3 regions of the Pseudomonas allokribbensis genome follow, and region 3 is predicted to be linked to each of the others. Evidence: riboswitches for the same ligand, from Rfam matches in the RefSeq annotation. Region 3 holds a riboswitch; each other region holds the start of a gene.

Region 1 (9,589 bases), 1.8 Mb from region 3:
GCTGGACAGCCTGTCGAAAGCGTATTGGCAGAAGGCCTACCTGAGTGCCAAGCGTGTTCTGCAGCCGGAGCATCTGGCGCATAACCCGTAGTCATCCGAAGCAATAAAAAACCTGTGGGAGCACATTGGCTCCTACAGGTTTTTTTGTTTCAGGGCCGGGCTATTTAGCCGCCGAAACTCGCCACACCTTGTTCCCCACATCATCCGCCACCAGCAATCCACCTTGCTGGTCGATCACCACGCCGACCGGGCGCCCCAAAGCGTTCTCGTCCTTGTCGAGGAAGCCGGTCAGCACGTCCACTGGCGTTCCGCTCGGTTTGCCTGCGGCAAACGGGACGAAGATCACCTTGTAGCCACTGTGCGGCTTGCGATTCCACGAGCCATGCTGGCCGATGAACGCGCCCTCCTTGAATTGTGCTGGCAACGCGTTGCCCTCGGCGAACGTCAGCCCCAGTGAGGCGGTATGCGGGCCTACGGCGTAGTCGGGAGCGATGGCCTTGGCCACCATCTCTGGCTGTTGTGGTTCGACGCGGACATCGACATGCTGGCCGTAATAGCTGAATGGCCAGCCATAAAACCCGCCGTCCTTGACCGAGGTGATGTAGTCCGGCACCAGGTCGCTGCCGATCTCGTCCCGTTCGTTCACCGCTGTCCACAGCGCGCCGCTTTTGGGTTCCCAGGCCAGACCGTTGGGATTGCGAATGCCCGAGGCGAAAATCCGATGGTTGCCGGTCGCGCGGTCCACTTCCCAGATTGCCGCCCGACCTTCTTCCTGATCCAGGCCATTCTCGCCGACGTTACTGTTCGAGCCGACGGTGACGTACAGCTTGCTGCCGTCCTTGCTGGCAATGACGTTCTTGGTCCAGTGGTGGTTGAGCGGGCCACCCGGCAGATCCACGACCTTGATCGGCTGGCTCTTGATCTCGGTTGTGCCGGGTTCGTAGTGAAAGCGCAGCAAACGGTCGGTGTCGGCAACATACAGATCGTTGCCGACCAGCGTCATGCCGAACGGTGAGTTGAGGTTTTGCAGAAACACCGTGCGCGTTTCCGCCACGCCATCGTGATCGGCGTCACGCAGCAGGGTAATGCGATTCGGGCTGGGAACCCCGGCGCCCGCACGGCCCATGACTTTTTTCATCACCCAGCCGCGTATGCCTTTGCCATCGTCCGGTTTCGGCGGGGCATTGGTTTCCGCCACCAACACATCGCCATTGGGCAGCACGTAGAGCCAGCGCGGGTGATCGAGGTTTTCGGCAAACGCCGCCACCTGAGTGCCTGCCGCTGGTGTCGGTTTCGTGCCGGCCGGCCAGCCGATCGCCGGGGCGATGTTCACCGTCGGGATCAGGGTCTTGTTCGGTTCGGGCAGTTTGGGGGACGGGCCGGTGCCGTCCGAGACTTGCAGGCTGGAGGATTCACCACAGGCGGTGAGCCCTCCGGCGAGTGCGATGACGAAAACGAGCTGGGGCTTGCGCATTACTGATCTTCCCTATGAATGCATTCCTAATCATAGAGAAGTGCGCAAGCCCGATGGTTCCACCCCTCAGCCGCGAGCTTCCTTGAACAGCACGGCAATGCCGGGGTGGTAGTTGCCGGCCTCGCTGCGCAATTTGCGATAGGCGTAGGGGAAATACCAGGCGACGGCGCAGGTGTGTTCCTTTTGCAGGTCGTCGACCATGTCCTGCAGTTCTTCGGGGCTGGCGCTGTGTTGGGCTTTCTGTGGGGCGACGAACAGGCAGCCGAGCTTGAGATCGCTGGCGTAGCTGATGCGCTTGGCGTCGCTGGTGATATCGGCCAGGGCCTGGGTCAGATTCAGGCTGTTGACGCGCGGCCAGCGTTGCGTCGCCTGGATGTAGGCGCGATCTTCGGCGCCGGCCAGGAACAGGTCGGCGCGGGCATTGCGCTCGCCTTCCTCGTTCTGCTTGCGGGTGGCGGTGTCGCGCAGGGTGACCAGTTCGGCCATCCACGCGGCGGCGGACAACAGGCCGAGGTTGGCTTTTTCGTCGTGCCAGTACGGCGTGTCGTTGTCGCCGCGCACGGCGTTGTAGCGGTCGATACAGTCAAACCAGCGTTCCAGCACCGGGCGCAGGAATTCCAGCCGCGGATTGCTGATGATCATGCCTTGCATGGTGCTCTCCCTTGTTATTGTGATGTGCTCTCTGCATTCAAAAAGCATGGCTCTTTGATATCACTGCTGACAGTGTGGCACAAGATTGGCGTCAGATAATTGATCGACGGCAGTTATTCGCTTTCAGGGGGCCTCTTCATTTGACGCTCCACCCCCAACCCTCTAACCTTCGCGGCTTGTTTCAGGTGCTCTGTGACCGCTGTCGACAGAGTGAAACAGGGAAGTCGGTGAGGATGGTCTTCAAGCGAAGAACCATCACGATCCCGGCGCTGCCCCCGCAACGGTAAATGAGTAAAAGCTGCGTCCGATGCCACTGCTGCAAAGCGGGAAGGCGCGCAGCCAGGCCAAGGCCGCTCATGAGCCCGGAGACCGGCCTGATCCATCCAGCGGCATCACGGTGGGCGATGCCAGGCTTGTTGCCGTCTATTCTTGTGCCTGCCCGCCGTTATCCAGCCTCAACGGAGAGCTCCCCCATGACTGATTCCCCCGAACGCGACGAGCGCCATCTGGCGCGCATGCAGCGCAAAAAAGCCGTGATCGACGAGCGCATCGCCAATTCGCCAGACGAATGCGGCCTGGTGCTGGTGCTGACCGGCAATGGCAAAGGCAAAAGCAGCTCGGCGTTCGGCATGCTCGCCCGCGCCATGGGCCACGGCATGCAGTGCGGCGTGGTGCAGTTCATCAAGGGCCGCAACAGCACCGGGGAGGAGCTGTTCTTCCGCCGCTTCCCCGAGCAGGTACGTTTTCATGTGATGGGCGAAGGTTTCACCTGGGAAACCCAGGATCGCCAGCGCGACATCGCCGCTGCCGAAGCTGCATGGGAAGTGTCCCGCGAACTGCTGCGTGATCCGTCGATCGGTCTGGTGGTGCTCGATGAGCTGAACATCGCTCTCAAGCACGGTTACCTCGATCTGGATCAGGTGCTCAGCGATCTGCAGGCCCGTCCGCCGATGCAGCATGTGATCGTCACCGGCCGCGCTGCCAAGCCGGAAATGATCGAGATGGGCGACACCGTCACCGAAATGGGCATGATCAAACACGCCTTCCAGGCCGGTATCAAAGCGCAGAAAGGCGTCGAACTTTGAATCAACCACGTCACTGCCCGGCGGTATTGATCGCCGCGCCGGCCTCCGGCCAGGGCAAGACCACTGTCACCGCCGCGCTGGCCCGTCTGCACCGCAATCAGGGGCGCAAGGTTCGCGTATTCAAATGCGGCCCGGATTTTCTCGACCCGATGATCCTCGAGCGCGCCAGCGGTGCGCCGGTCTATCAACTGGACATGTGGATGGTCGGCGAGCAGGAAAGTCGACGTCTGTTGTGGGAAGCCGCCGCTGAAGCCGATCTGATCCTGATCGAAGGCGTGATGGGCTTGTTCGACGGCACACCGTCGAGCGCCGACCTGGCGCGGCATTTCGGCGTGCCGGTACTCGGCGTGATCGATGGCACGGCCATGGCCCAGACCTTCGGCGCCTTGGCGCTGGGTCTGGCGCGCTACCAGCCGGACCTGCCGTTCGCCGGCGTGCTGGCCAACCGCGTCGGCACCGTGCGCCATGCGCAGTTGCTCGAAGGCAGCCTCACTGAAGGTCTGCGCTGGTACGGCGCGTTGTCCCGGGAAACCGGGATAGAACTGCCAAGTCGCCATCTCGGTCTGGTGCAGGCCAGCGAACTCAATGACCTCGATGTGCGCCTCGACGCCGCCGCCGAAGCGCTGGCCAGCACTTGCGAGGTAGCGCTGCCACCGGCCGTCGAATTCGCCGCGCCTGAAATCGTCAAGACCGAAAGACTGCTCGAAGGCGTGCGGATTGCCGTCGCCCGTGACGAGGCGTTTGCCTTCACCTATGGCGCCAGTCTCGATCTGTTGCGGGCGATGGGCGCGGAGCTGAGTTTCTTCTCGCCGATCCGCGATACGCAATTGCCCGAGGCCGACAGCTTGTACCTGCCCGGCGGTTATCCGGAATTGCATCACGTTGCCTTGTCGCAGAACGCCTCCATGCTCGACGCGATCCGCGCGCATCACGCCGCCGGCAAACCGCTGCTAGCCGAGTGCGGCGGCATGCTGTATTTGCTCGATTCGTTGACCGATGTCGAAGGCACCCGCGCCGGACTGGTCGGTTTGCTCAATGGCGATGCGGTGATGCAAAAACGTCTGGCGGCGCTGGCTCTGCAATCGGTCGAACTGCCGGAAGGCTTGCTGCGCGGTCACACCTATCACCATTCCCTGACCACCACCGAACTGACACCCATTGCCCGTGGCCACAGCCCCAATGGCGGGCGCGGTGCCGAAGCGGTGTATCGGGAAGGGCGGATGACCGCCTCGTACGTGCACTTTTACTTCCCGTCGAATCCGTCGGCGATTGCCGCACTGTTGGTGCCATGACCGACAACGCATTCACTGAAGCCGAGCGCGAAGCGGTCTATCGCGCCATCGCCGAACGCCGCGACATGCGCCACTTCAGCGGCGGCACGGTCGAGCCTGAATTGCTGCGCCGATTGCTTGAAGCCGCACATCAGGCACCGAGCGTCGGTCTGATGCAGCCATGGCGCTTCATCCGTATCAGCGACCGCGCGCTGCGTGGCCAGATCCAGAACCTTGTTGAAGAAGAACGCGTACGCACCGCCGAGGCCCTCGGCGAGCGCAGTGACGAGTTCATGAAGCTCAAGGTCGAAGGCATCAACGACTGTGCGGAAGTGCTGGTCGCAGCCTTGATGGACGATCGCGAGCGACACATTTTTGGCCGCCGCACGCTGCCGGAAATGGACATGGCCTCATTGTCCTGCGCGATCCAGAACCTGTGGCTGGCGGCGCGCGCCGAAGGCCTGGGCATGGGCTGGGTGTCGCTGTTCGAACCGCAGGCGCTGGCCGATCTGCTGAAACTGCCGGCCGGGGCCAAGCCGCTGGCGGTTCTGTGTCTGGGACCGGTCAAGGAATTCTATCCGGCGCCGATGCTGGTACTCGAAGGGTGGGCGCAGGCGCGTCCGCTCAATGAGCTGCTGTATGAAAATTTCTGGGGAGTGAGTCAATGAGTATGGCGTTGTTGAGTGTCGCCGCGGTCGCGCTGGATGCGCTGCTGGGTGAACCGAAACGCTGGCATCCGCTGGTGGCGTTCGGCAATTTCGCCGGGCGCATCGAGCAACGTTTCAATAGCGGTGGTCGCGGCTGGCGCAGCCATGGCGTCACCGCGTGGGTGATCGCGGTGCTGCCGCTGACCCTGCTGGCCACGGCATTGTCCTGGGCGCCGTATGTGGGCTGGGTGGTCGAGATTCTCGCGCTGTATTGCGCCCTCGGCATGCGCAGTCTCGGCGAGCACGTCGAGCCGGTGGCCAAGGCCCTGCGCAGCGATGATCTGGAAGAAGCGCGCAAACGCGTGGGTTATCTGGTCAGCCGTCAGACCAGTGAACTGGACAGCACCGCTGTCGCCCGCGCCGCCACTGAATCGGTACTGGAGAACGGCAGCGATGCCGTGTTCGCCGCACTGTTCTGGTTTGTCGTGGCCGGTGCGCCGGGCGTGGTGCTCTATCGTCTGAGCAATACGCTCGACGCGATGTGGGGCTATCGCAACGAACGCTTCGAGCGTTTCGGCTGGGCGGCGGCGAAGATCGACGACGTCCTCAACTACATTCCTGCGCGGCTGGTGGCGTTGACCTACGCGCTGCTGGGCAAGACCCGACTGGCGCTGAAATGCTGGCGCACCCAGGCGCCGAAATGGGACAGCCCGAACGCAGGCCCGGTGATGGCTGCCGGTGCGGGTGCGCTGGGCGTCGAGTTGGGCGGGCCGGCGATCTATCACGGCGAGCTGCACGAGCGTCCGCAACTGGGCGAAGGCACGCCAGCCGACGCCGATTCCATCGATCGCGGCTGGCAATTGGTCCAGCGCGGGGTATGGTTATGGCTGCTGATTCTCTGCGTGGGGGCTGAATTCTATGCTTGAGCACGGTGGCCGGCTGCGCAGGGCGGCGCTCGAATACGGCATCGCTGAAGAAGACTGGCTCGACTTGTCCACTGGCCTCGCGCCATGGCCGTTTCCGGTTCCGGACATTCCGCTGCGGGCGTGGGCGCGCTTGCCGGAAACCGATGACGGCCTGGAGCAGGCGGCGTGCGACTACTACGGTGCCGCGCAAGTGTTGCCGGTGGCCGGTTCGCAGATGGCCATTCAGTTGCTGCCGCGTTTGCGCCGGGCCGGCAAGGTCGGCGTGTTGTCGCCGTGTTATGCCGAGCATGCCGAAGCCTGGCGGCGCAGTGGTTACATCGTGCGCGAAGTGCTGGAGCAGGAAGTCGATTTCTTCCTCGACAGCCTCGATGTGTTGGTGGTGGTCAACCCGAACAACCCCACCGGCCTGAGCCTGACCCCGGCGCGCTTGCTCGACTGGCATGCGCGGCTGGCCCAGCGCGGTGGCTGGCTGGTGGTCGACGAAGCGTTCATGGACAACACGCCGCAGTTGAGCCTGGCTCCGCATGCGCATCAGGTCGGACTGATCGTGTTGCGTTCGTTCGGCAAGTTTTTCGGCCTGGCCGGTGTGCGGCTGGGGTTCGTGCTGGCCGAGCGCAAGTTGCTCCGGTTGCTGGCCGAGCAGGTCGGACCCTGGGCCGTCAGCGGGCCGACCCGCGTGTTGGGTCAAACCTGCCTGCAAGACACCGAAGGTCATACCCGCCAGCGGATCCGCAGTGACGAGGTCAGTGAACGGCTGGCTGCGCTGCTCGAACGCTACGGCTTCAAACCTCAGGGTGGTTGCGCGCTGTTTCAGTGGTTGATCACCGAACACGCCGCCGCGCTGCACGAGTTCATGGCCCGCCGGGGCATTCTCCTGCGCCTCTTCGCGCACAACAGCAGTCTGCGTTTCGGCCTGCCCGCCAACGCCGCCGATGAAGCGCGTCTTGAGCAAGCTCTGCAAGCCTTCGCCCTGGACCGCTCTATGGAAAACCAACCAGCATGACCACATTAATGGTGCAGGGCACCACCTCCGACGCCGGCAAAAGCACGCTGGTGACGGCACTGTGCCGCTGGGCAACCCGTCAGGGCGTTGCCGTGGTGCCGTTCAAACCGCAGAACATGGCGCTCAACAGCGCGGTGACTGCCGACGGTGGCGAAATCGGTCGGGCGCAAGCGGTGCAGGCGCAAGCCGCTCACCTTGAGCCACACACCGACATGAATCCCGTGCTGCTCAAGCCCAACAGTGACACTGGCGCTCAGGTCATCATCCACGGTCGCGCGGTCACCAGCATGAACGCCGTCGCCTATCACGACTACAAAGCCATCGCCATGCAGGCCGTGCTCGCCTCTCATGAGCGCTTGAGCGCCGCCTATCCGCTGGTGATGGTCGAGGGCGCGGGTTCGCCGGCAGAGATCAACCTGCGTGCCGGCGATATCGCCAACATGGGCTTCGCCGAAGCGGTGGATTGCCCGGTGTTGCTGATTGCCGACATCAACCGTGGCGGCGTGTTTGCCCATCTGGTCGGCACGCTGGAACTGCTGGCGCCGAGTGAACAGGCGCGGGTGAAGGGCTTCATCATCAATCGTTTTCGCGGCGATATCGCCTTGCTGCAACCGGGCCTCGACTGGCTGGAGCAGCGCACCGGCAAACCAGTGGTGGGCGTGCTGCCGTACGTGATGGACCTGCATCTGGAGGCCGAGGACGGCATCGATCAGCGCCAGACCGACAAGGCCGAGCAAGTCTTGAAAGTGGTGGTGCCGGTGCTGCCGCGCATCAGCAACCACACCGATTTCGATCCGCTGCGGCTGCATCCGCAGGTGGATCTGCAATTCATCGGCCCGGGGCAAGCGATTCCGCCGGCCGATCTGATCATCCTGCCGGGCTCGAAAAGCGTGCGCAGCGATCTTGCGTATCTGCGCGCCAATGGCTGGGAAACCGCCATCAGCCGACATCTTCGTTACGGCGGCAAGCTGCTGGGAATCTGCGGCGGTCTGCAAATGCTCGGCGAGCAGGTCCATGATCCGCTGGGCCTTGAAGGCGCGCCGGGTTCCAGTGCCGGTCTGGGGCTGCTGGCGTTTGAAACGCAGCTCGAAGCCGAGAAGCAATTGCGCAATGTGCGCGGGCGTCTGGCGCTGGAAGATGCCGAGGTTAGCGGTTATGAAATTCATGCCGGCGTGACCACGGGAGCTGCGCTGGAAAACGCCGCTGTGCATCTGGACGACGGCCGCTGCGACGGCGCGCAAAGTCTCGACGGGCAGATTTTCGGCACCTACCTGCATGGCCTGTTCGAATCGCCGGCGGCCAGTGCGGCGCTGTTGCGCTGGGCCGGTCTGAACGATGTGCAGGAGGTGGATTACCACGGCCTGCGCGAACGCGACATCGAGCGGTTGGCGGATCTGGTGGAGAAGCATCTGGATACCGGGCTGTTACGTGAACTCTGTGGAATGTCCCCATGCTCCAACTGATCCTCGGCGGCGCCCGCTCCGGCAAAAGTCGCCTGGCTGAAAAACTCGCCACTGACAGCGCGCTGGCCGTGACGTACATCGCCACCAGTCAGCCGCTGGATGGCGAGATGAATGAACGCGTCGCTCATCACCGCGCCCGTCGTCCCGCCGAATGGGCGTTGATCGAAGAGCCGCTGGAGCTGGCCCGGGTCCTGCGCGAAACCGCCAGTGCCGAACGTTGCCTGCTGGTGGATTGCCTGACCCTGTGGCTGACCAATCTGCTGATGCTCGAAGACGCCGAACGCCTCGCTGCCGAACGCGAAGCCCTGCTCGAATGCCTGGCGTCGCTGCCGGGTGAAATCATTTTTGTCAGCAACGAGACCGGAATGGGTGTCGTGCCGCTGGGCGAATTGACTCGCCGCTACGTCGATGAAGCCGGTTGGCTGCATCAAGCTCTGGCCGAGCGTTGTCAGCGAGTCGTCCTGACGGTTGCCGGCCTGCCCCTGACTCTGAAAGGACCTGCGTTATGACCCAAGCCTGGTGGCTGAACCCGTGCAAACCGGTGGATACGGACGCCGTTGAAAACGCGGCGGCGCGTCAGCAGCAATTGACCAAACCCGCCGGCTCCCTCGGGCAGCTCGAATCGGTGGCGGTGCAACTGGCCGGATTGCAGGGCCAGATCAAACCGCGCCTCGATCAGGTCTGGATCGCGATTTTTGCCGGTGACCACGGCGTTGTGGCCGAAGGGGTTTCCGCGTTCCCGCAGGAAGTCACCGGGCAGATGCTGCTGAACTTCGTCAGCGGCGGCGCGGCGATCAGCGTGCTGGCGCGACAACTCGGCGCGCAGCTGGAAGTGGTGGATCTGGGCACCGTTACCCCGTCGCTGAATCTTCCGGGCGTGCGTCATCTGAACATCGGCCCGGGCACGGCGAATTTCGCCAAGTGCCCGGCGATGACTTCGGCTCAGGGCGAGTTGGCCCTGCAAGCCGGCCGCGACAGCGTGCTGCGCGCGAAGGCGGCGGGTGCGCAACTGTTCATCGGTGGCGAAATGGGCATCGGCAACACCACGGCTGCCAGTGCGCTGGCCTGT
Region 2 (9,589 bases), 750 kb from region 3:
AAGTCAGTCAGGGAGGTAGGGTTTTACCGATTTCTCAAGAAGCTCTACCAGCTCCGGATCCATGTAGTGATAGTCATCCGGAATGTCCAGCGAGTGAATTCGCTTGTGCTCCAGCAGCCGGGCGTACTCGGCCCGCAGGCGATTCAGGTGTTTGGTTTCCATCACAAAAATGAAATCGGCCCAGCGAATATCCGCTGGGCCGATGGTCTTGCGTGCATTGGGGCTGGTGCCCGCTGAACGAACATTGAAGCCGGGCCGGCGGCGCCAGACTGCTTCCGCTGTTGGGCTGCGCCATTGGTTACGACTGCAAATGAACAGTAGGTTCGTCACTCTTGATCCAGCAATTGGCGGGTGGAACGAATGGGGTAGCTCATGCCGAGTTGGCGAGCCCTGACCAGTTTGGTGGATCGGATGTACATCAACTTCCAGTTCTTTTCCGGCTTGAAAGTTGGCGGACGAACCGCTTTATCAATGCCGTGCTTACGGGCCTGGGAACGTCTCCAGGCGCGGGTTCTGTTCATGGTCTGTCCTCGTGAATACCGGGTTCAGCAGCCGCGGTAATACGAGTTGGGCGTATGGTAAACGCGAATCGGGAGTACCGAAAGCTGGACGCATTGAAAATCGTCATTTGCCGCCATGAATGGCGGCGGTGCGGGATTCTCACCAAGAACTCGCGAAACGCCTTTCAACCGGAGGCAGGAAAAATAAATCTGTCCCCTTTAAGGACTCAATGCCTTGAGCTGTCGCGCCAACTCCAGCGCCACCCGACCACTACCCACCGTCGGCAACAGATGCGTAAAGGGAATATCGATCATCCGGTTCTCGCGTACGGCTCGCAGGGTCGACAGCACCGGATCCTGCATCAGCAACTGACGCTTGCGACTGGCCGGCGACCATTGCGCGTCGGCCAGCAGGATCACGTCCGGGTCACTGGCGAGCAGGGTTTCGCGGCTGACGGTCACCCGGTATTGATTGATGTCGGCGAACAGGTTTCGAGCCCCGGCTGCGGCCAGCAGGGTGGTGACGAAACCCCGTCGACCTTCGCTGTCGAGACCGTTGACCTCGCTGTCGAGATAGAACACTGACAGTGGCCTGCCCCGGCGGGTTAACGCCTTGGCCTTTTCCAGATCGGCATCCATCGCATCGCTCAGTTCTCGAGCGCGCTGCTGTCGGTGCAGCAAGGCTCCGAGGGTCGAGAGGTCGTTGCGGATGTGTTCGAAGTAATCCAGCGAATGTCCGTTGCAGGCCGATTCCAGCAAATACGAAGCCACGCCGTTGCGCCCCAGTCCGCTGCGTGACGTGACGCCGTTGCCAAACGCCGTGGCGAAGCCGCCGACCACCAGATCCGGTTTCTGCGCGTACAGCACTTCGCTCGATGGATAGCGGGGCGAAATCACCGGCACGCCGAAGTACTCGGATTGCGGCGCACCGGTGTCATCCAGATAGGCGACGCCGGCCAGCGCCGGGCCGGCGCCCAACGCCAACACGAGATCGGCCACATGCTGATTGAGCGCGATAATCCGCGACGGCGGCGATGCCGGCAGGTGCCAGGTCTCACCACAATTGCGGTAGCTATCAGCCAAAACCAGCGAAGCACAGAGCAGGGCGCCCACCAGCAAACACAGCCTTCTCATGAGCGCTCCTTGATCAACAGATCCTCGACCACTTCACCGCCCACCAGGTGCACTTCGACCAGCCGTTGCGCATCCGCGTGGCTGCGCACGCCATACCAGCAGGCTTCCGGGTACACCGTCATGACCGGCCCCAGGTTGCACGGGAACTGACAGTGCGTGCGGGTCAGCAAAACCCCGCCCGGTGTCTCGATGCGGTCATGCGCCAGCAAGTGTCGACGCAGGGTTTTCCATATCTGCAAGGCGCCGCGCTGGGTGCAGCGCGGGCCGGTGCAGAGGAACACGTGGCGGGCATGGGCGGGAACGTGCGACCAGTCCGGGTGCGTGTCGACGCCGTCGATGGTTTTGATTTCAGCCATCAGAAACGGTACGTGTAGCGGGCTTCGGAGGTGAACGGCCGTCCGAGGTTGTCGACGTTGTTCGAGCGGCTGGTGACGTAATCGCGGTCGAACAGGTTTTCCACCAGCAGGCTCAGTCGGTGCTGGTGCGCGCCGTCCAGGTAGCGATAAGCGTCGGCGTCCACCACGGAGTAATGGCCGTACTCGACCTGTTTCGAGCTGATCACATCGCGGATATAGCGGATCGCACCGCCGGCGCCCCACATCCGGTCAACCGACTCGTAACCGATGCGCGAGCGGGCGAAGAAGCTCGGCACATCGTTCAGCGTCACCCCGGCGCGCGATTCGGTGAGGTTGCGAGTCATGTCCGCTTGCAGGCTCCATTGCTCGTTGAGCGCCAGTTTCGCGTCCGCCTCGAAACCGCGCATCTGGATCCGCCCCTGGCCGTTGACCCATTGGATGTCGTCGAGGGTGATCAGGTCGTCGATCTTGCGTTTGAACAGGGTGACGCTGGCGCTGAATTCGCGATCGAGCAGCAGGCCTTTGTAGTCGAGACCCAGTTCGGCGTTACGGCTTTTCTCCGGTTTCAGGTTGCGGTTGCCCAACTCGTCGCCCGGTTCGTTGACGAACAACTGCTCGGCGTTCGGCAGTTTGTAGGCAGTGCCGTACTGGCCGCGCAGTGCCCAGTGTTCATTGAGGTCATACAGCGAAGTAAGCATGCCGACCGTGGCGCTGTCGCCGCCGCTCATGGCTTCGTGACGAATACCGATGCTCGGATGCCAGTCGGGCAGGGCGTCGATCTGCGGGCGCAGTTGAGTATAGAGCGCGTGGGCTTCAGCCTTGTCATTGTCGATGATCAGCACATCGTCCTGGCCTTTGAACCACTGGTTGTCCGTCCCGAACACCAGCACATGGCCGCCGGGCAATTCGGCTTTGCCTTCGGCCTGCACGCCCCAGTCGGTGAAGCCCCAGTAGTCGTTGTGATTGATGGTTCTGGTGCCGCCATTGGCGGTGTTGTTGATGCGCGTGTAGCGGGTATCCCAGTCGTTGATGTGGCCTTTGACGAAGTAGCTCAGGCGCTCGTTGATGTTCTGTTCGAAGGTCGCCGTGGCGATCTGCTGGACGCGGTCGTTGGTGGTCTTGTGGTTGTCGACCGGGCGGGCGAAGTCGAGGTTGGCGTCGGCGTATTGGTAGAACAATTCCATCCGCGCATCGTCGCCAAAGGACTGAATCGCCTTGCCGCCGAAGGTGGTGACTTCGTAGGCGCGCTTCTTGTTGCTGTCGTTCTTGATGTCGCGATTGCGAAACGGCTGATAGCCATCCGAAACGTTATGACTGACGTAGGCCAGCAAGCCCAGATCGCCGAAACCGTTGGTGAAGATGTTCTCGACCCGCGCATCCTCGGTGGTGCCACCGAAGGTATCCACGCCCATGTTCACTTCGCCGGAGGCTTTGCGGCTTTGCGGGCTGCGGGTGACGATATTGATCACGCCGGACACGGCCTGAGTGCCGAACAGCAGGCTCTGCCCGCCCTTGAGCACTTCGATGCGTTCGATGGCGTTGGCCGGCAGGGTGTCCAGGTACAGGCCGCCGTACAGGCGATTGTTCAGACGCACGCCGTCGAGCAGGATCAGCGTGTCATCGTTGCGCCCGCCCAGCAGGGAATAGGTGCCGTAGTCGAACGGGCCGTTTTTCGGCGCGACGTACAGGCCGGGAATGAACATCTGCATCACGCGGGTGACATCGGCGCTGGGGCCGGCACGTTCGATCTGCTCGCGGGTGACGATCTCGACCTTGCTGCCGAACTGCGCCATGTCGGCCACGGTCGTGGACTCCACGGACGGTGCGGAAACGATTTGCTGAGTGAGTTCGAGCGGCGCGTCGTCCGCCAGCAACAGGGGGCTGAACAGACAGCCAAGCAACAGGGATGGAGCCGGAGTGTTGAAAGGTCGAATCATTGTCTTCTCGAAAGGATCTTCGCAGAAGAGCATGCAGGAGAAGGCATCGCGCACACGCCGACACCGGCCCATGCCCGCCCACCGCAGGAGTTTGCCAAACAGAATTTCAGGCCGGTCTCCGGGCTCGCGCGTATGGACGCTTTCACCTTCCCATGGCCGTCTGGCCACAGTGGTGTGTCGAAAGCATCACGCGCCTACCGTTGCGGGGGCAGCACCGGACTTGTTCGAAAAGAACGTACCGGTTTCCCGTTTCACCCCATGCACGGCGGCATGGGACACCTGAAACAGGGCGGCATCTGAACATTCGGATGACCGCTCGTCAACTTTCCGGGTCAAGCCTCGTGCGTGTTCTGCTGAACGAAGCGCTCGATCAACCACCGCGCCGCCGGGCCCGGTGGCACATCGGTACGGTAGATCGCATCGAAGGTGTATTGCCCGCTGGCGTACTCCGACAAATCCAGCTGTACCAGTCGGCCGCTGTCCAGATCCTCCTGAATCATCGGCTTCGGCATATTCCCCCAGCCGATGCCCTCGCGCAGCAACATGTGTTTGGCACCCAGGTCCGCCAGGCGCCAGGTGCGGTTGCTCAGCACGGCGAACTCCCTGTCTTTGGTCAGGCGTGAGCGATCGGACAGCACCAGTTGCGTATGCTCACGTCCGGCACCGGGAACGTTGGCTTCGCCCGAAGCCAGCGGATGATTTGGCGCTGCCACCGGAATCAGCTCGACGCTGCCGATGCCGATTCTTTCGATGCCGTTGATGCCGTCGTTCATGGGCCCGCTGACGCCGACCACCGCGCCGCGATTGATCACCCGTTCAGTCACGGCGCCGAGTGCTTCCATGTGCAGGTGCAAGGCGACGGTGGGGAATTCTTCCCGAAAGGATTTCAGCGCATCCACCACGCGCTCGGCGGGCAGCATGACGTCGAGCACCACATGCACTTCGGCTTCAAGTCCCTGAAGGAGGCCTTTGACTTTGGCCCTCAAGCCATGCACGCCGTTGGCGATGGTCCGGGCTTCGGCCAGCACGGTGCGGCCGGCGTCGGTCAGTTGCGGTTTGCGGGTGGTTTCACGATCAAACAGGGTGACGCCCAATTGCATCTCAAGGTTGGCGATCGAGTAGCTGATCACCGACGTCGCCCGGTGAAGCTTGCGCGCAGCGGCCGCAAAACTGCCGACTTCGACGACGGTCAGGAATACGCGCAGTTGATCGAGTGTCGGTGTGCCTGGATCGGAGATCATGCCTGTGTCCTTGAGTCGCCATGGGCGCGTTACCGTGGAATATGCAGCTTACCTATTTTATCGAACGTAATGATCTAAATTAGTCGGCTATTCAGATGAGCTGCCGAGGCGCAACATTTCTTCATCCGGACGGTTCAAGTCGAACCGGACCCCATTGAAGGAAATACTCCCATGGCTACTTCTGCAAACATCGCTCAAACACAGGCTTCTGAACAGAACGCTTCCGACACCAAACAAGCTTCGGCTGCCTTGATCGGCCGCGTATTGCTCAGCGTGATTTTCATTCTCTCCGGTTTTTCCAAACTCGCCGCGCCGGCGATGATGATCGGTTACATCGGCTCGGTGGGCCTGCCGCTTCCACAAGTGGCACTGGCAGTGGCGATCATCGTTGAAGTCGGTGGTGGCCTGGCGCTGATCGCCGGATACCGCACCCGCACCGTCGCCGCTGTGCTGGCTGCGTTCAGCGTGTTCACCGCACTGGCCTTCCACAGTGCACTGGCTGACCAGAACCAATTCATCCACTTCTTCAAGAACATCGCCATGGCCGGTGGCCTGTTGCAGGTCGTGGCTTTCGGCGCCGGCCGCTTCAGCCTCGACGCTCGCCGCGGTTGATGCCCGAGCGCGGTGAAGGACAGGTTCCTTCACCGCGTTTCAGCATTTTTTGTTGGCCGTACCCCGCGACAGAACCGAGTAATCATCATGACCGTTCAGCAGCAACTTTCTGGCTATACCCGTGAGACCCATACCCTCCGAGCAATCCGTTATCGCACCAGCGGCAGTGGGCATGGCGCGATCGTGCGACTGATGAGCCCTTCGGATCTGGGGCATCTGATCAAGCCGTTCGTGTTTCTCGATCTGTTTGAAGGCGAGGCTTCGTTCATTCACGGCATGCCGATGCACCCGCACTCGGGGATTGCCACCGTCACGGTGATTACCGAGGGCAACTTGCGATTCGAGGACGCCGAATCGGGCAAGGGCATGATTGATTACGGCGGCGTGGAGTGGATGCGGGCGGGCGGCGGTGTCTGGCACGGCAAGGAAATGTCGGTGGGTACTTCGGAGCGGGTTCAGGGCTTTCAACTGTGGGTGGCGCTGCCTCCAGAGCTGGAAAACGCCAGTGTCGACAGCCAATACCTTGAGTCCGGCGCGATGCCTGAAGTGGGGCCGGCGCGGGTGATTCTCGGCTTGCACCAAGGTGTCCAGAGCCCGGTTAGAGCGCCTGCGGGAATGAATTACTTGTTGGTCACGCTGGGTGCCGGGGAATCCTGGACGTACACCCCACCCGAAGGTCACGAGTCGTTATGGCTGAGTGTCAGCCGTGGATTGCTGGCGGCGCCGGATCTGGTCAGCGCGGGTGAAATGGCGGTCTTCGAACCTGGCAACGGCGCCGTGACGCTAAAGGCCATGCGCGAAGGCACGGTGTTCGTGATCGGCTCGGCGCAACCACATCCCTATGACCTGGCGCTGGGAAACTACTCCGTGCACACCAACCCGCAAGCCTTGCGAGAGGGTGAGGCGAAGATTGCGGAAATCGGTGGGCGGTTGCGTGAGTATCTCAAACAGTCGGACGGGTCGGCTGCCGTGCCGGTGTTCAAGTAAGCCGGGTCTGGCCTGGGAGTTCACTCAGGCCATGTATCCCTCGACACCATCCCACAACAGTTTCAGCGCCGTGACTACCAGCAAGCCATAACAGGCGCGGTACATCTGGCGCTGATCCAGTCTGGCGTGCAGCCGCCAGCCCAGCCAGACCCCGCTGGGTACGGCGAGCAGGCTGACGAACATCAGCGTCAGGACGTTGCCGCTGGGTTTGGCCAGCAGCAGCCAGGGTACGGCTTTAAGCAGATTGCCGACCGTGAAAAACAGGCTGGTCGTTCCGGCATACATCTGTTTGCTCAGGCCCAGCGGCAACAGATAGATTGCCAGCGGCGGCCCGCCGGAGTGCGCGACCATGGTCGTGATGCCCGATGTAAGGCCGGCGGCCAGCGCTTTGGGCGATGAGCGCGGCTTCACGCGGACTTCTCCACCCGCCTTGAACCACAAACCGACAAACAGCAGGGTGACCACCGCCATTACGATGGCGATCGCTCGGTGATCCAGCACCCGAAAAAGCAGATAACCCAGGCCGATGCCGACGACCAGTCCTGGTACCAGCAGGCGCAGATCCGGTTTTGACCAGGTTGAAGGCTTCCAGTAGCGCAGACTGAACAAGTCCATGGCGACAAACAGCGGCGCCAACAGCCCGCCAGCCGTGATCGGGTCCATCACCAACGACAGCAACGGAATCCCGACAATCGCAAAACCACCGCCGAACGCCCCCTTCATGAAGCAGATCAGGAACACGCCGGCGAAGGTGACGAGGAGGGTGGTGAGGGTCAGTTCCAAGGTTTTCGCTCACTTCATGAGGGCGGGAAATGGCCATAATTTCGCTCATGATCTGCGCGGTTAACAGTTACAGTTTTGAGGTTATTCCGTGGGCCAGTTGCCGGGCGGATCGAATGCCGGCCTTCGGCGGGATGTAGCAAATGGGGAAGACACATGGGGCTTGAAGACATCCTGACCGAAGGCCTGTCCGTGGTGTTCTGCGGGATCAATCCCGGCTTGCTGGCGGCGGAGCAGGGGCATCACTTCGCCGGGCGAAGCAATCGCTTCTGGCGCACGCTGCACCTGGCCGGGTTCACGCCCCACGAGGTGAGCCCGGAAAACGATCGCTCGATCCTGCAATTTCACTGCGGGTTGACTGCGGTGGTCGAGCGGGCGACGGCCCGGGCGGATCAGTTATCGGCGGACGAATTCACCGCCGCCGCTGCGAATTTCGAACGCAAGATCGCCCGGTATTCGCCGCGCTTCGTGGCGTTTCTCGGCAAGGCTGCCTATGCCGGGTTGTCCGGGAAAAAGTCGATTGAATGGGGGCTGCAAAACACCCCGTTTGGCGGCGCGGCAGTGTGGGTTCTGCCGAATCCCAGCGGCCGCAATCTGGCGTTCAACCAGGAACAACTGGTGACGGCGTATCGACAGCTTTACCTGGCATCGAGCGAAACCACATAAGCACGAAACATGTCGGCCATCGCCTCCGCACGCGCGGTGATTTCGTCGTCAGTACGCGGGCTGAGTGAGAAATCCTTCCCCACCGAACTGAGTGTGGCCAGGATCAGATCGCAGGCCAGTGTACGAGTGGATTCGCTCGCCTCGGGCAGCAATTCAACCATGAACGCCTCAAAGGTTCGCTTGCCCGCCGCCCGCACTTCATGGGCCTCCGGTGCATCGCGATAGAGCGGCGCCGCATCGCTCAACGCACCGCGCATCTGCGCCTCTTCACACTCCGAACGAATGAACGCATGCACCAGCGTGCGCAGGCGATCCAGTGGCGGCGCCTCCCGATTTTGCAGAATCCGCTGCAGCATCTCCGTGGTCTGCAACCACTCATCACTCTGCAACCGAAACAGAATCGCCGCCTTGTTCGGGAAGTACTGATACAGCGAGCCCACGCTCACGCCAGCCTTCTCCGCAACCCGCGCCGTGGTGAATCGGGCCGCACCTTCCTTGGCCAAAACCTGAATAGCCGCCTGCAGAATCGCCGAAACCAACTCGGCGGAGCGGGCCTGCTGCGGCTGTTTGCGAGAGGAAATACGGGCAGTCTGGCGGTCGGTCATGGTCGGCTCAGGCGTGAAGAGGGAATGCGAATAGCGAATCGGGCCATTCGCTCGCATCATTTAAACGCGACGAATCATTCGCATTTTAGCCCTCAACTGACGGAAAACCACCATGACAACCTTGACCACTGAACCCCTGGCAACCCTGATCGAGCGCCTCTACACCCAGGCTAGCGCCGCCACCAGTCCGCTCCTGAACACCGTCTCCAACGAAGAACGCGAGCGCCTGATGCACAGCAAAACCGAGTACCGCGAACTCTACGGCATGCTCAAAGACCTGTGGCTGCCTGTCTCCCGCGACACCGGCAAACTGCTGTACATGCTGGCCCGTAGCACCCAGGCCAAAGCCATTGTTGAGTTCGGCACCTCGTTCGGCCTGTCGACCCTGCACCTGGCAGCGGCGCTGCGGGACAACGGCGGCGGTGTGCTGATCGGCAGCGAATTCGAACCGTCGAAAATCGAACTGGCGCGGCATCACTTCGTTGAGGGTGGCGTCAGTGATCTGATTGAAGTCCGCGAAGGTGATGCACTTGTGACCTTGGCGAGTGACCTGCCGGCGACGGTCGATCTGTTGCTGCTCGACGGCGCCAAGGCGTTGTATGGCGACGTGTTGAATCTGGTTGAAAAACACCTGCGCCCCGGCGCACTGGTGGTGGCCGACAACACCAATTACTGCCCGGAATACCTGGCCCATGTGCGCTCGCCGGAGAACGGTTACCTCAGCGTGCCGTTTGCCGATGACATTGAAGTGTCGATGCGGTTGGGCTGAGC
Region 3 (9,589 bases):
GAATTTCGATGTGTTCGGCAACGTCTCCCATCAGGCGCAGACCCGACTGTACTTCGACCTGATCCGCAATGGCGCCGAGCAGAATTTTCTGCGTCTGATGCCGGCCGATTCCCGCGAGGACTACCTCGACGATTGGTATCAGAGCAGCGGCCAGTTCAAGATGTGGCTGGACTACGAGTCCATCGACGACGACAAGCCAACGGCACTGAAACTCGACGGAAAAGACCCGAAACATGACTTCGCCATGCAGTTGCTCGCCCGTTACGGCGACCTCAACGCACGGCCCGATCCGATCAATCGCTGCGTGGATGCCTACTGCTCGCGGCCGAACATCGACCCGGCGCTGCAAAACGCCGAACAGGCGCTGAGCCGTCTGACGGCGCGTCCTGCGGCGGGGCTGAAAGTGATCGATCAGTTGCCGGAAGCGACCATGCTGCGCATCGAAACTGCCAGCGGCAAACGCGAGGTCTACAGCCTGCTGCGCAACCGCGCCCACAGCAACGTGGCGTTCCTGCTGGGTGAGTCACTGCGCTATCAGCCGGGCCTCGACACCCTGACCATTTATCCGGGCGTGCTCAGCAGCTACCCGAACTTCATGTTCAACATCCCGGCGGATCAGGTGCCGGCGTTTGTCGATGCCATGGAAAGCGCGAAGGATGCGCCGCAGTTCGAGAAGATCGTCGAACGTTGGGGTATTCGCCGCAGCCATCCACAGTTCTGGTTCTACTTCCACGATCTGAGCCAGTACATCCATGAAACCGACCCGGTGGAAGAGGGCGTGCTGGATATGAACCGGTACGAGAATCTTTGATCGGTTTGATCGATGGCAGCTGTCCCAATCCTGTGTAGCACGGGATCGGGAGCGCCATCGATGTTGCAGATTTTCTTCGAGTCGGTGTATCTGATGTACGTGCTGGTGCTGTCGGGCAGGCGGTTATCTGGCCCGACGCTATGGGATCAACCCGTATTTGATGTTATTTGTCTGTGCGCTGGCCATCGGAGACGCTTCATGGCTGAGCTGCGAATGGGTAGAGAAACGCAGCTATCCGAGGCTTAAAGCCCGGATTGACGGCGAACCTGGCGCTTGGCCGATTTGCGAACTATTCCTACGTAAATACTAGGACTTTGTGCCGCGCGCCGATTGGCGTAAACTCCGCCTCAAGCCTGCGAGGAGTTTCCATGACCGCTATTACCATTACCGACGCCGCCCATGATTACCTGGCCGATCTGCTTTCCAAGCAGAACACCCCGGGTATCGGCATCCGCGTCTTCATCACCCAGCCTGGCACCCAGTACGCCGAAACCTGCATTGCCTATTGCAAGCCGGGCGAAGAGAAACCTGAAGACACAGCGCTGGGGCTGAAAAGCTTCACCGCCTACATCGACTCGTTCAGCGAAGCGTTCCTCGACGATGCTGTCGTCGACTACGCCACCGACCGCATGGGCGGCCAGCTGACCATCAAGGCACCGAACGCCAAAGTACCGATGGTCAACGCCGACAGCCCGGTCAACGAGCGCATCAACTATTACCTGCAAACCGAAATCAACCCGGGGCTGGCCAGCCACGGCGGTCAGGTCAGCCTGATCGATGTGGTTGAAGACGGCATTGCCGTGCTGCAGTTCGGCGGCGGTTGCCAGGGCTGCGGCCAGGCGGACGTAACCCTGAAGGAAGGCATCGAGCGCACCTTGCTCGAGCGCATTCCGGAGCTCAAGGGCGTTCGCGACGTGACCGACCACACGCAGAAAGAAAACGCCTACTACTAAGGCGTTCGCTGCGGCATAAAAAAAACGGCGCCCCGTGAGCGCCGTTTTTTTATGGTCGATACAAATGCGCATGCCCCGCGCGATACAGCGACGATTCGCTGAAATGATCGCTGCCCAACACCCGCCCGACCAGAATCAGTGCCGTACGCCGAAACCCCTTGGCGGCTACTTTCGCGGCAATATCCTCCAGCGTCCCGATCACCCAGTCCTGATCCGGCCACGTCGCCCGGTGGATCACCGCGATCGGGCAGTCTGCACCATAGTGCGGCAGCAGTTCGGCGAGGATTTTCTCCAGATGATTGACCCCCAAATGAATCGCCATGGTCGCCCCGTGCTGCGCGAGGTTACCCAGTTCTTCCCCGGCGGGCATCGCGGTCTTGTCCGCGTAACGGGTCAGGATCACGCTTTGCGAGATGTCCGGCAAAGTGAGTTCGGCGCCCAACAACGCCGCGCAGGCAGCAGTGGCGGTTACGCCGGGGACAATCTCGAACGGGATGTCCAGCTCGCGCAGATAACGGATCTGCTCGCCGATGGCGCCATACAGGCTCGGATCGCCCGAATGCACCCGCGCCACGTCCAGGCCCTTGGCGTTGGCGGTCTTGATCAGATCGATGATCTGTTCCAGATGCAGTTCGGCGCTGTTGACCACGGTTTCAGCCGAATGACCGTCCAGCACCGCCGCCGGCACCAGCGAACCTGCATAGATGATCACCGGGCAGCTGCGAATCAGTCGCTGACCTTTGACAGTGATCAATTCCGGGTCGCCGGGGCCGGCGCCGATGAAGTAAACGGTCATCGTTGGATCCTGTGAAAGTAGGGCAGGTCGAGGCTTCAAGAGCAGTTCAGATGAAGAATGCTCATGATCGAAAGCGGGGATTATCGGGAATTTACGCCGCGCCGGCCAATGCCAGGGTTGCCTGGGCGTATTTTTGTCTGGAAATCAGCAGTTTTGCCGGGGCCTGGATCAGTTGTTCGGCAAGCGCCAGTGCGGCGCTTTCCGCCACGCCGTAGCAACCGGTGCGTTCGAAAGCGATCTGCGAATGGTGACTCAGGCGTTGCTGATAACTGGCCAGTTCTTCGCTGCTGAAATACAGCAGCGGCAGCGCCAGTTGTGCCGCCAGTTCCTGCAGGCCGGGTTCGTCGCGTTTCAGGTCGATACTGGCCAGGGCCTTGACCGCTTCGAGTTCGATGCGATGCGCCTGCAGGGCCTGGTCGAGCAAGGCGCGCAGCGTACTGGCCGGGCAGCCGCGCTGGCAGCCCAGGCCGACCACAAAGGTCGGCACTGCGCTGTCATCGGTCATGCGTGGTATTGACCATCGCTTTTGCGGCGGAACAACCAGGCGCTGATCAGGCCCAGAGCCAGCCAGAACGCCACGTTGGTCAACTGCGAAGCGATTTTAAATTGAGCTTCCAGTGCTTCCGGCGCGAGCATCGAGTGCACTTCCGGTTGCGGGGCGCCGATCACGTGTGGCACAGCGAGAATCGCCACGCCGAGGATCTTGAGCAACCAGTTGCCACCGAACGCGATCAACGCCAGGCCGACAGCGGTCGACGCGGCGGTGCCGATCCACCACATCTGGCGCGACGCCAGGTCTGCAGCGGCGGTGCCCGGCAGCTCAGGCGGCAGGCCCAGTGTCGGTGCGAGTACGAAAGTCGCATAACCGGCCAGACCCCAGAGCAGGCCTTGCGATGTCTTGGTCGGCGCACGCAGGGTGTACAGACCGGCCAGCATCAGGGCGAAACCCACGGCCACGACCAGATTGCCACCGGTAGTGGACACAACGCGCTGCCAGCCGTCTTCCGGCTCCCAGGCTTCGGCATCGTGGGTATGGGCGGCGGTGCCGGCGGCGTGTTCGTGAACGGCGGCAACCGGCTCGGCTTTCTCGAAGGTCTCTGCCTGAAGAATCAGCGGCGACACCCAGAAGCTTTGCAGCAACGTCAGGAGCAGGGCGGCCAGAAGGCCGGTGAAACCTGCGGTCTGCGCAATACGCTTGATCATGTCGTCGGGTCTCAGTGGCACGGGAACGCGGCGCTGTGGCGGGTATCGTGAGCGGCGTTGTGAACCGCTTCGATGTGCGAGAAACCGGCGAAATAGACCAGGCTGGCACCCAGGATCGACGCGAAGATCGCAGCGGTCAGGCGTTGGCTCAGGGTGGTGGTGCTGGAGATTTTGTCCGTGTTGCTGCCGGTGCTGCTGATGATCGACATGGCGCTTCCCTCTGGAGTGTCAGCGGGTGAACGGTGCGCATGAAAACCCCTGCGAGTCGGGCACGCAGAGGTTCGAACAGCGCCCGCCCACCGCGGGTTTGTTATGTTCAGTGACGCAAGATGCGTACTGTGTGTTGCGGGCCGGTCTCCGGGCTCACGAGGGGTGGCTGTCTGCCGACCTGCAAGCGTCACCTTCCCATGCCTGGGGGCACAGTGGATCTGACGCTTCGCTCGCTTACCGTTGCGGGGGCAGCACCGGACTGACATGGCTTTAGAGTAAAGCACATGATTCACCGGTTTCCCGTTTCACCCTTTGCAGGGCACCCGTAACAAGTTGTGTAGGAGACCATGGGCTGGGGTTTTTAGTCAATTGAATGGGTGGGGTGGGTTTGGATAGGGGGGGCATATCCGTTGCTTCGGGTGCTGCCGCTGGCGGTTTCGCTCTTACAGCGAGTCACTTTTGACAAACGCCCGGAATGCCGGCCCAGCCAAAAGTAACCAAAAGGTCTTGGCCCCGGCGTACGGCACTTCGCTTAGGCTCAGTGTTCCCTCGCTACGGTGTCCATCAGGGGGCATCGCCTCCGGTTTGCTTCGCTGCACCTCCTCTCGATGTATGCGGCTTCGCCGCACGGCGCTGCGCGCCTACCCCCTGATGAACACCTCCGCTCGGCCTGCCGAAGGGGCAAAAAATCAAAAGCCAGAGCCAGAGCAAAAGCCAGATCAAAAGCCCCTCACCACGATGAGCGTTAGCTCAAGTACCGCTTTTGATCGCAAGGTCCGTCGGTAGGCTGAGTGGAGGGATTGATCCGGGGGTGGGAGCGCAGCGACCGTTTGGCGAAGCCAAACACATCGAGAGGAGGTGCAGCGAAGCAAACCGTAGGCGATGCGCCCGGATCGATCCCGGAGCGAAGGAACCCGAGCGACAGCGAGGGCCGTACGTCAGGGCGCAGACTTTTTGGTTACTTTTGAGGCGTTTGTCAAAAGTGACCCGCCGTAAGGGCGGAACCCTAAGTGGCCATAACCGCAGCAACGGATATGCCCCCAATCCAAACATTGACCGGTCAACACACGATGCGTAGCCTTGCGCTTTCGAGGTTCTTCGGCCCACGCCGAAGCTAAGAAGGGAACGCGGTCCAAGCCGCGGCTGCCCCCGCAACTGTGAACGGTGCTGTTCGCTGCCACGCCACTGCCAACTCAATCCAGAGCCAGCGGGAAGGCGCAGCGAATACCGGGCCCAAGGCCTGAACACCGTCAGCCAGGAGACCTGCCTCGTCACAGATTCTCACTTTCAACCGGGCGGGGTGATCCGGTGGCGAACTCTCCAGGCACGCACTTGCGTTGCCGGTCTCGTCCCGTATGCCCGCCACCTTGCCAAAGGGCATCCGATGAAAACACTGGCCAAACTCCCCGTCACCATCGTCACCGGTTTCCTCGGCTCGGGTAAAACCACCTTGCTGCGGCACATGCTCGACAACGCTCAGGGCCGTCGTATCGCGGTGATCGTCAACGAGTTTGGCGAGCTGGGCATCGACGGTGAAATCCTCAAGCAGTGCACCATCGGCTGCACCGAAGAAGAAGCCACCGGCCGCGTCTACGAACTGGCCAACGGCTGCCTGTGCTGCACGGTTCAGGAAGAGTTCTTCCCGGTGATGCGCGAACTGGTGGCCCGTCGCGGCGACCTCGACCACATCCTGATCGAAACTTCGGGCCTGGCTCTGCCAAAACCGCTGGTGCAAGCCTTCCAGTGGCCGGAAATCCGTAGTGCCTGCACCGTTGACGCGGTGATCACCGTGGTCGACAGCCCGGCCGTGGCCGCCGGCACCTTCGCCGCGTTCCCGGATCAGGTTGACGCCCAGCGCAAACTCGACCCGAACCTGGACCACGAATCGCCGCTGCACGAACTGTTCGCCGACCAACTGGCCAGCGCCGACCTGGTAATCCTCAACAAGGCCGACCAGACCAGCCCTGAAGACCTCGCTCGCGTACGCCTGGAAGTCGCCGAAGAGCTGCCGCCAGCGGTGAAAATCATCGAAGCCAGCAACGGTCGCCTGCCGCTGGACGTGCTGATCGGTCTCGGTGCCGGTTCCGAAGAGCACATCGACAGCCGCCACAGCCATCACGATCACCACCACGGTGAAGGCGATGATGATCATGACGACCACGATCACGATGCTTTCGATTCGATCTCCATCGAACTGCCGCAAGCCGACGAAAGCTTGTTGCTCGATGCGCTGACGCAACTGGTGGTTCAGCATGGCATCCTGCGGGTCAAAGGCTTCGCGGCGATCCCGAACAAGCCGATGCGTCTGCTGATCCAGGGCGTGGGTACGCGTTTCGACAAGCACTTCGACCGTCAGTGGGGCGCCGATGAGGCACGTGTGACGCGTCTGGTGTTGATCGGCCAGGAACTGGACGCGGCCAAGCTCGAAGCGCAATTGCGCGCCGCGCTCAGCGTTTAAGCCATGCACCTGCTCAGGACCCAGCCCGGCGGTTTCGTGTCGGATGACAACATTGCCGACCTAGGACAAACCCCCGCCGAGCTGGTGATCCTGTGCAGCGGCGACTCCAGCCTTGCGCTGCTCGCCGAAGCCGCGCAGCAGCTGCCCGAAGATTACCCGAGCGTGCGGCTGGCCAACCCGATGCAGGTGCAGAACCATGCGTCGGTCGACCTGTACGTCGATGAAGTGCTGCGTCATGCCAAGGTCATTCTGATTTCGCTGCATGGCGGCATCGCTTATTGGCGTTATGGCGTCGAGCGGCTGGTCGAGTTGTCCGAACGCGGTGTGCAGGTGATTCTGGTGCCGGGCGATGACCGTCCCGACCCGGAACTCAGCGACTTGAGCACCGTTGTCGCCGAGGATCGTGACCGGCTCTGGCAGTTTCTTCGTCAGGGCGGCATGGGCAATGCGCTGGACTTCTTCCGCTGTCTGGCCAATCGCTGGCTGGCGCGGGATTACGTGTGGGGCGAGCCGCAAACGCTGCCGCGCACGGCGATTTACCACCCAAACAAAAACACCGCCGCACTGAGCGACTGGCAAGCCGATTGGCTGCCCGGTCAACCGGTCGCGGCGGTGTTGTTTTACCGCTCGCATTTGCAAGCGGCCAACACGGCGTTTATCGACGTGTTCTGCCAACGGTTGCAGGCTGCCGGACTCAATCCGCTGCCGATCGCCGTGGCCAGTTTGAAAGAGACCGGTTGCCTGTCGGTGGTCGAGGACTGGCTGGATGAGGTCGAGGCCTCGGTGATTCTGAACACCACCGGTTTCGCCCAGTCCAGCCCGGAAGCGCCGCATCTGCGGCCGTTCCGTCGCAACATTCCGGTGATACAGGCGATCTGCGCCCAGGACAACGAGCCAGGTTGGCGTGACAGCGAGCAGGGCCTCGGCCCTCGGGATCTGGCGATGCACATCGCATTGCCGGAGCTGGACGGTAGGATTATCAGCCGACCGATCAGCTTCAAGGATCTGGCGTGGCGCAGCGAGCGCAGTCAGTCCGATGTCGTGTGTTATCGGGCCCAACCCGAGCGCATGGATTTTGTGGCCGAACTGGCGCGGCGCTGGGTCGATCTGGCGCGGGTGCCGAACGCTGAAAAGCGTATCGCCCTGATCCTTGCCAACTACCCGACCCGTGACGGGCGCATCGGCAACGGCGTCGGCCTCGACACGCCGGCTGCCGCGCTGAATATCCTGCGGGCGTTGCAGGCCGAAGGTTATCCGCTGCCGGCCGAACTGCCGGACAGCGGCACCGAGCTGATCCAGCAATTGCTCGGCGGCGTCAGCAATGACCTCGATACGCTCGATCAGCGCCCGTGCCAGCAAAGCCTGGCGATGAACGATTACCTGACGATGTTCAATGCACTGCCCGAAGCCAATCGCGCGGCGGTGCTGGAACGTTGGGGTTCGCCGCAACACGATCCGATGTGCCGTGACGGGCGGATGATGATCGCCGGCTTGCGGTTTGGCCTGACCTTCGTCGGCATTCAACCGGCGCGGGGATATCAGGTCGACCCGAGCGCGGTGTATCACGATCCGGATCTGGTGCCGCCGCACGCGTACCTCGCGTTCTATTTCTGGCTGCGCCAGACCTACGGCGCTCACGGCGTGATCCATGTCGGCAAGCACGGCAATCTCGAATGGTTGCCCGGCAAAGGCGTGGGTCTGTCGGAGAACTGCTGGCCGGACGCGCTGCTCGGGCCACTGCCGAATGTCTATCCGTTCATCGTCAACGACCCGGGAGAGGGCGCCCAGGCCAAGCGTCGCACCCAGGCCGTGATCATCGACCATTTGATGCCGCCGCTGACCCGCGCCGAAACTTACGGCCCGTTGCGCAATCTCGAATTGCTGGCCGACGAATATTACGAAGCGCAATTGCTCGATCCGCGCCGCGCCCGTGAATTGCAGCGCGACATTCTGCAACTGGTGCGTGACACGCAGATCGATCGCGAACTGCAACTCGACGAAGCCCTCGACAGCGACGCTGACGCGGCGATCTGGCTGCCGCGTCTGGACACTTATCTGTGTGATCTGAAGGAGTCGCAGATCCGCGATGGTCTGCACATTTTCGGTGAGTCGCCGAGCGGACGGCTGCGCATCGACACCTTGCTGGCGCTGCTGCGGATTCCCCGTGGCGATGGCAAAGGTGCTCAGTCGAGCCTGTTGCGGGCATTGGCCAAGGCGTTTCAACTGGGTTTCGATCCGCTGGATTGCGTGCTTGCTGAGCCCTGGGCTGGCCCGCGTCCAAAGGAACTAATGTCGGTCAGCGATGAAGTCTGGCGTACGGCGGGGGATACCCGTGAACGCCTTGAGCTGTTCGCGGCGCAATTGATCGAGCAGTCACTGGCGGGTGATGTGGCGCAACTGGACGCTTCTGGCTGGTCAGATGTGCAGGCGATCGTCAGTGCCCTGCGCGAAGTGATCGCCCCACGTCTGGACGCCTGCGGCCCGGCCGAAATGCGCGGTCTGCTCGACGCTCTGAGCGGTCGCTTTGTCCCGGCCGGCCCAAGCGGTGCACCGAGTCGCGGTCGCCTCGATGTATTGCCCACCGGGCGCAATTTCTATTCGGTGGACGTGCGCAACCTGCCGACCACCACCGCGTGGCGGATCGGTTTCCAGTCCGCAACCCTGATTCTCGAACGACACCTGCAGGATCACGGCGACCATCTACGCCAGCTCGGTTTGTCGGTCTGGGGCACGGCGACCATGCGCACCGGCGGTGACGACATCGCCCAGGCCATGGCGCTGATGGGCGTGCGTCCGGTATGGGCGACAGGCAGTCAGCGCGTCGATGACTTTGAGATTCTGCCGCTAAGTCTGCTCGACCGGCCTCGGGTCGATGTCACGCTGCGAGTCTCCGGATTTTTCCGCGATGCGTTCGCCAATCTGATTCGTCTGTTCGATGCTGCCGTGCAAGCCGTGGCGGAGCTGGACGAACCGGACGACCTCAATCCGCTGGCCGCCAAAGTGCGTGCCGAACGTGAGGCCTTGCGGCAGTCAGGGCTGGACGAAGAGGCTGCCCGGCGTCAGGCCGGATGGCGGATTTTCGGTGCCAAACCCGGCGCTTATGGCGCGGGCGTGCAGGGCGCCATTGACGGTCGCCTGTGGCAGAGCCGCGAGGATCT

The links. A riboswitch is a leader RNA that binds a small molecule or an ion and turns the genes downstream of it on or off. The one in region 3 is predicted to bind cobalamin.
Region 1: another riboswitch for cobalamin. It lies ahead of cobO (cob(I)yrinic acid a,c-diamide adenosyltransferase); the one in region 3 lies ahead of cobW (cobalamin biosynthesis protein CobW).
Region 2: another riboswitch for cobalamin. It lies ahead of IF199_RS13380 (TonB-dependent receptor plug domain-containing protein); the one in region 3 lies ahead of cobW (cobalamin biosynthesis protein CobW).

What each region holds. Positions count from the first base shown of each region.
Region 1 is NZ_CP062252.1:1,853,570-1,863,158, forward strand. Features, by position in the region: gene IF199_RS08530 (C40 family peptidase) at 1-91, shown strand, start outside; gene IF199_RS08535 (PQQ-dependent sugar dehydrogenase) at 161-1,474, opposite strand; gene IF199_RS08540 (hypothetical protein) at 1,541-2,125, opposite strand; cobalamin riboswitch at 2,292-2,517, shown strand; gene cobO (cob(I)yrinic acid a,c-diamide adenosyltransferase) at 2,599-3,210, shown strand; gene IF199_RS08550 (cobyrinic acid a,c-diamide synthase CobB) at 3,207-4,502, shown strand; gene bluB (5,6-dimethylbenzimidazole synthase) at 4,499-5,149, shown strand; gene cbiB (adenosylcobinamide-phosphate synthase CbiB) at 5,146-6,054, shown strand; gene cobD (threonine-phosphate decarboxylase CobD) at 6,047-7,057, shown strand; gene IF199_RS08570 (cobyric acid synthase) at 7,054-8,520, shown strand; gene cobU (bifunctional adenosylcobinamide kinase/adenosylcobinamide-phosphate guanylyltransferase) at 8,508-9,029, shown strand; gene cobT (nicotinate-nucleotide--dimethylbenzimidazole phosphoribosyltransferase) at 9,026-9,589, shown strand, end outside.
Region 2 is NZ_CP062252.1:2,930,541-2,940,129, forward strand. Features, by position in the region: gene IF199_RS13360 (low molecular weight protein tyrosine phosphatase family protein) at 4-330, opposite strand; gene IF199_RS13365 (hypothetical protein) at 327-521, opposite strand; gene IF199_RS13370 (ABC transporter substrate-binding protein) at 720-1,634, opposite strand; gene IF199_RS13375 ((2Fe-2S) ferredoxin domain-containing protein) at 1,631-1,990, opposite strand; gene IF199_RS13380 (TonB-dependent receptor plug domain-containing protein) at 1,990-3,927, opposite strand; cobalamin riboswitch at 4,020-4,225, opposite strand; gene IF199_RS13385 (LysR family transcriptional regulator) at 4,260-5,168, opposite strand; gene IF199_RS13390 (DoxX family protein) at 5,340-5,780, shown strand; gene IF199_RS13395 (pirin family protein) at 5,868-6,767, shown strand; gene IF199_RS13400 (sulfite exporter TauE/SafE family protein) at 6,792-7,550, opposite strand; gene mug (G/U mismatch-specific DNA glycosylase) at 7,704-8,213, shown strand; gene IF199_RS13410 (TetR/AcrR family transcriptional regulator) at 8,186-8,818, opposite strand; gene IF199_RS13415 (O-methyltransferase) at 8,931-9,587, shown strand.
Region 3 is NZ_CP062252.1:3,678,472-3,688,060, reverse strand. Features, by position in the region: gene IF199_RS16745 (fatty acid cis/trans isomerase) at 1-811, shown strand, start outside; partial or broken gene IF199_RS30510 (acyltransferase family protein) at 893-1,121, shown strand; gene nfuA (Fe-S biogenesis protein NfuA) at 1,180-1,764, shown strand; gene cobM (precorrin-4 C(11)-methyltransferase) at 1,814-2,560, opposite strand; gene IF199_RS16730 (cobalamin biosynthesis protein) at 2,652-3,065, opposite strand; gene IF199_RS16725 (CbtA family protein) at 3,062-3,763, opposite strand; gene IF199_RS16720 (CbtB domain-containing protein) at 3,775-3,972, opposite strand; cobalamin riboswitch at 4,095-4,315, opposite strand; cobalamin riboswitch at 5,048-5,258, shown strand; gene cobW (cobalamin biosynthesis protein CobW) at 5,358-6,431, shown strand; gene cobN (cobaltochelatase subunit CobN) at 6,435-9,589, shown strand, end outside.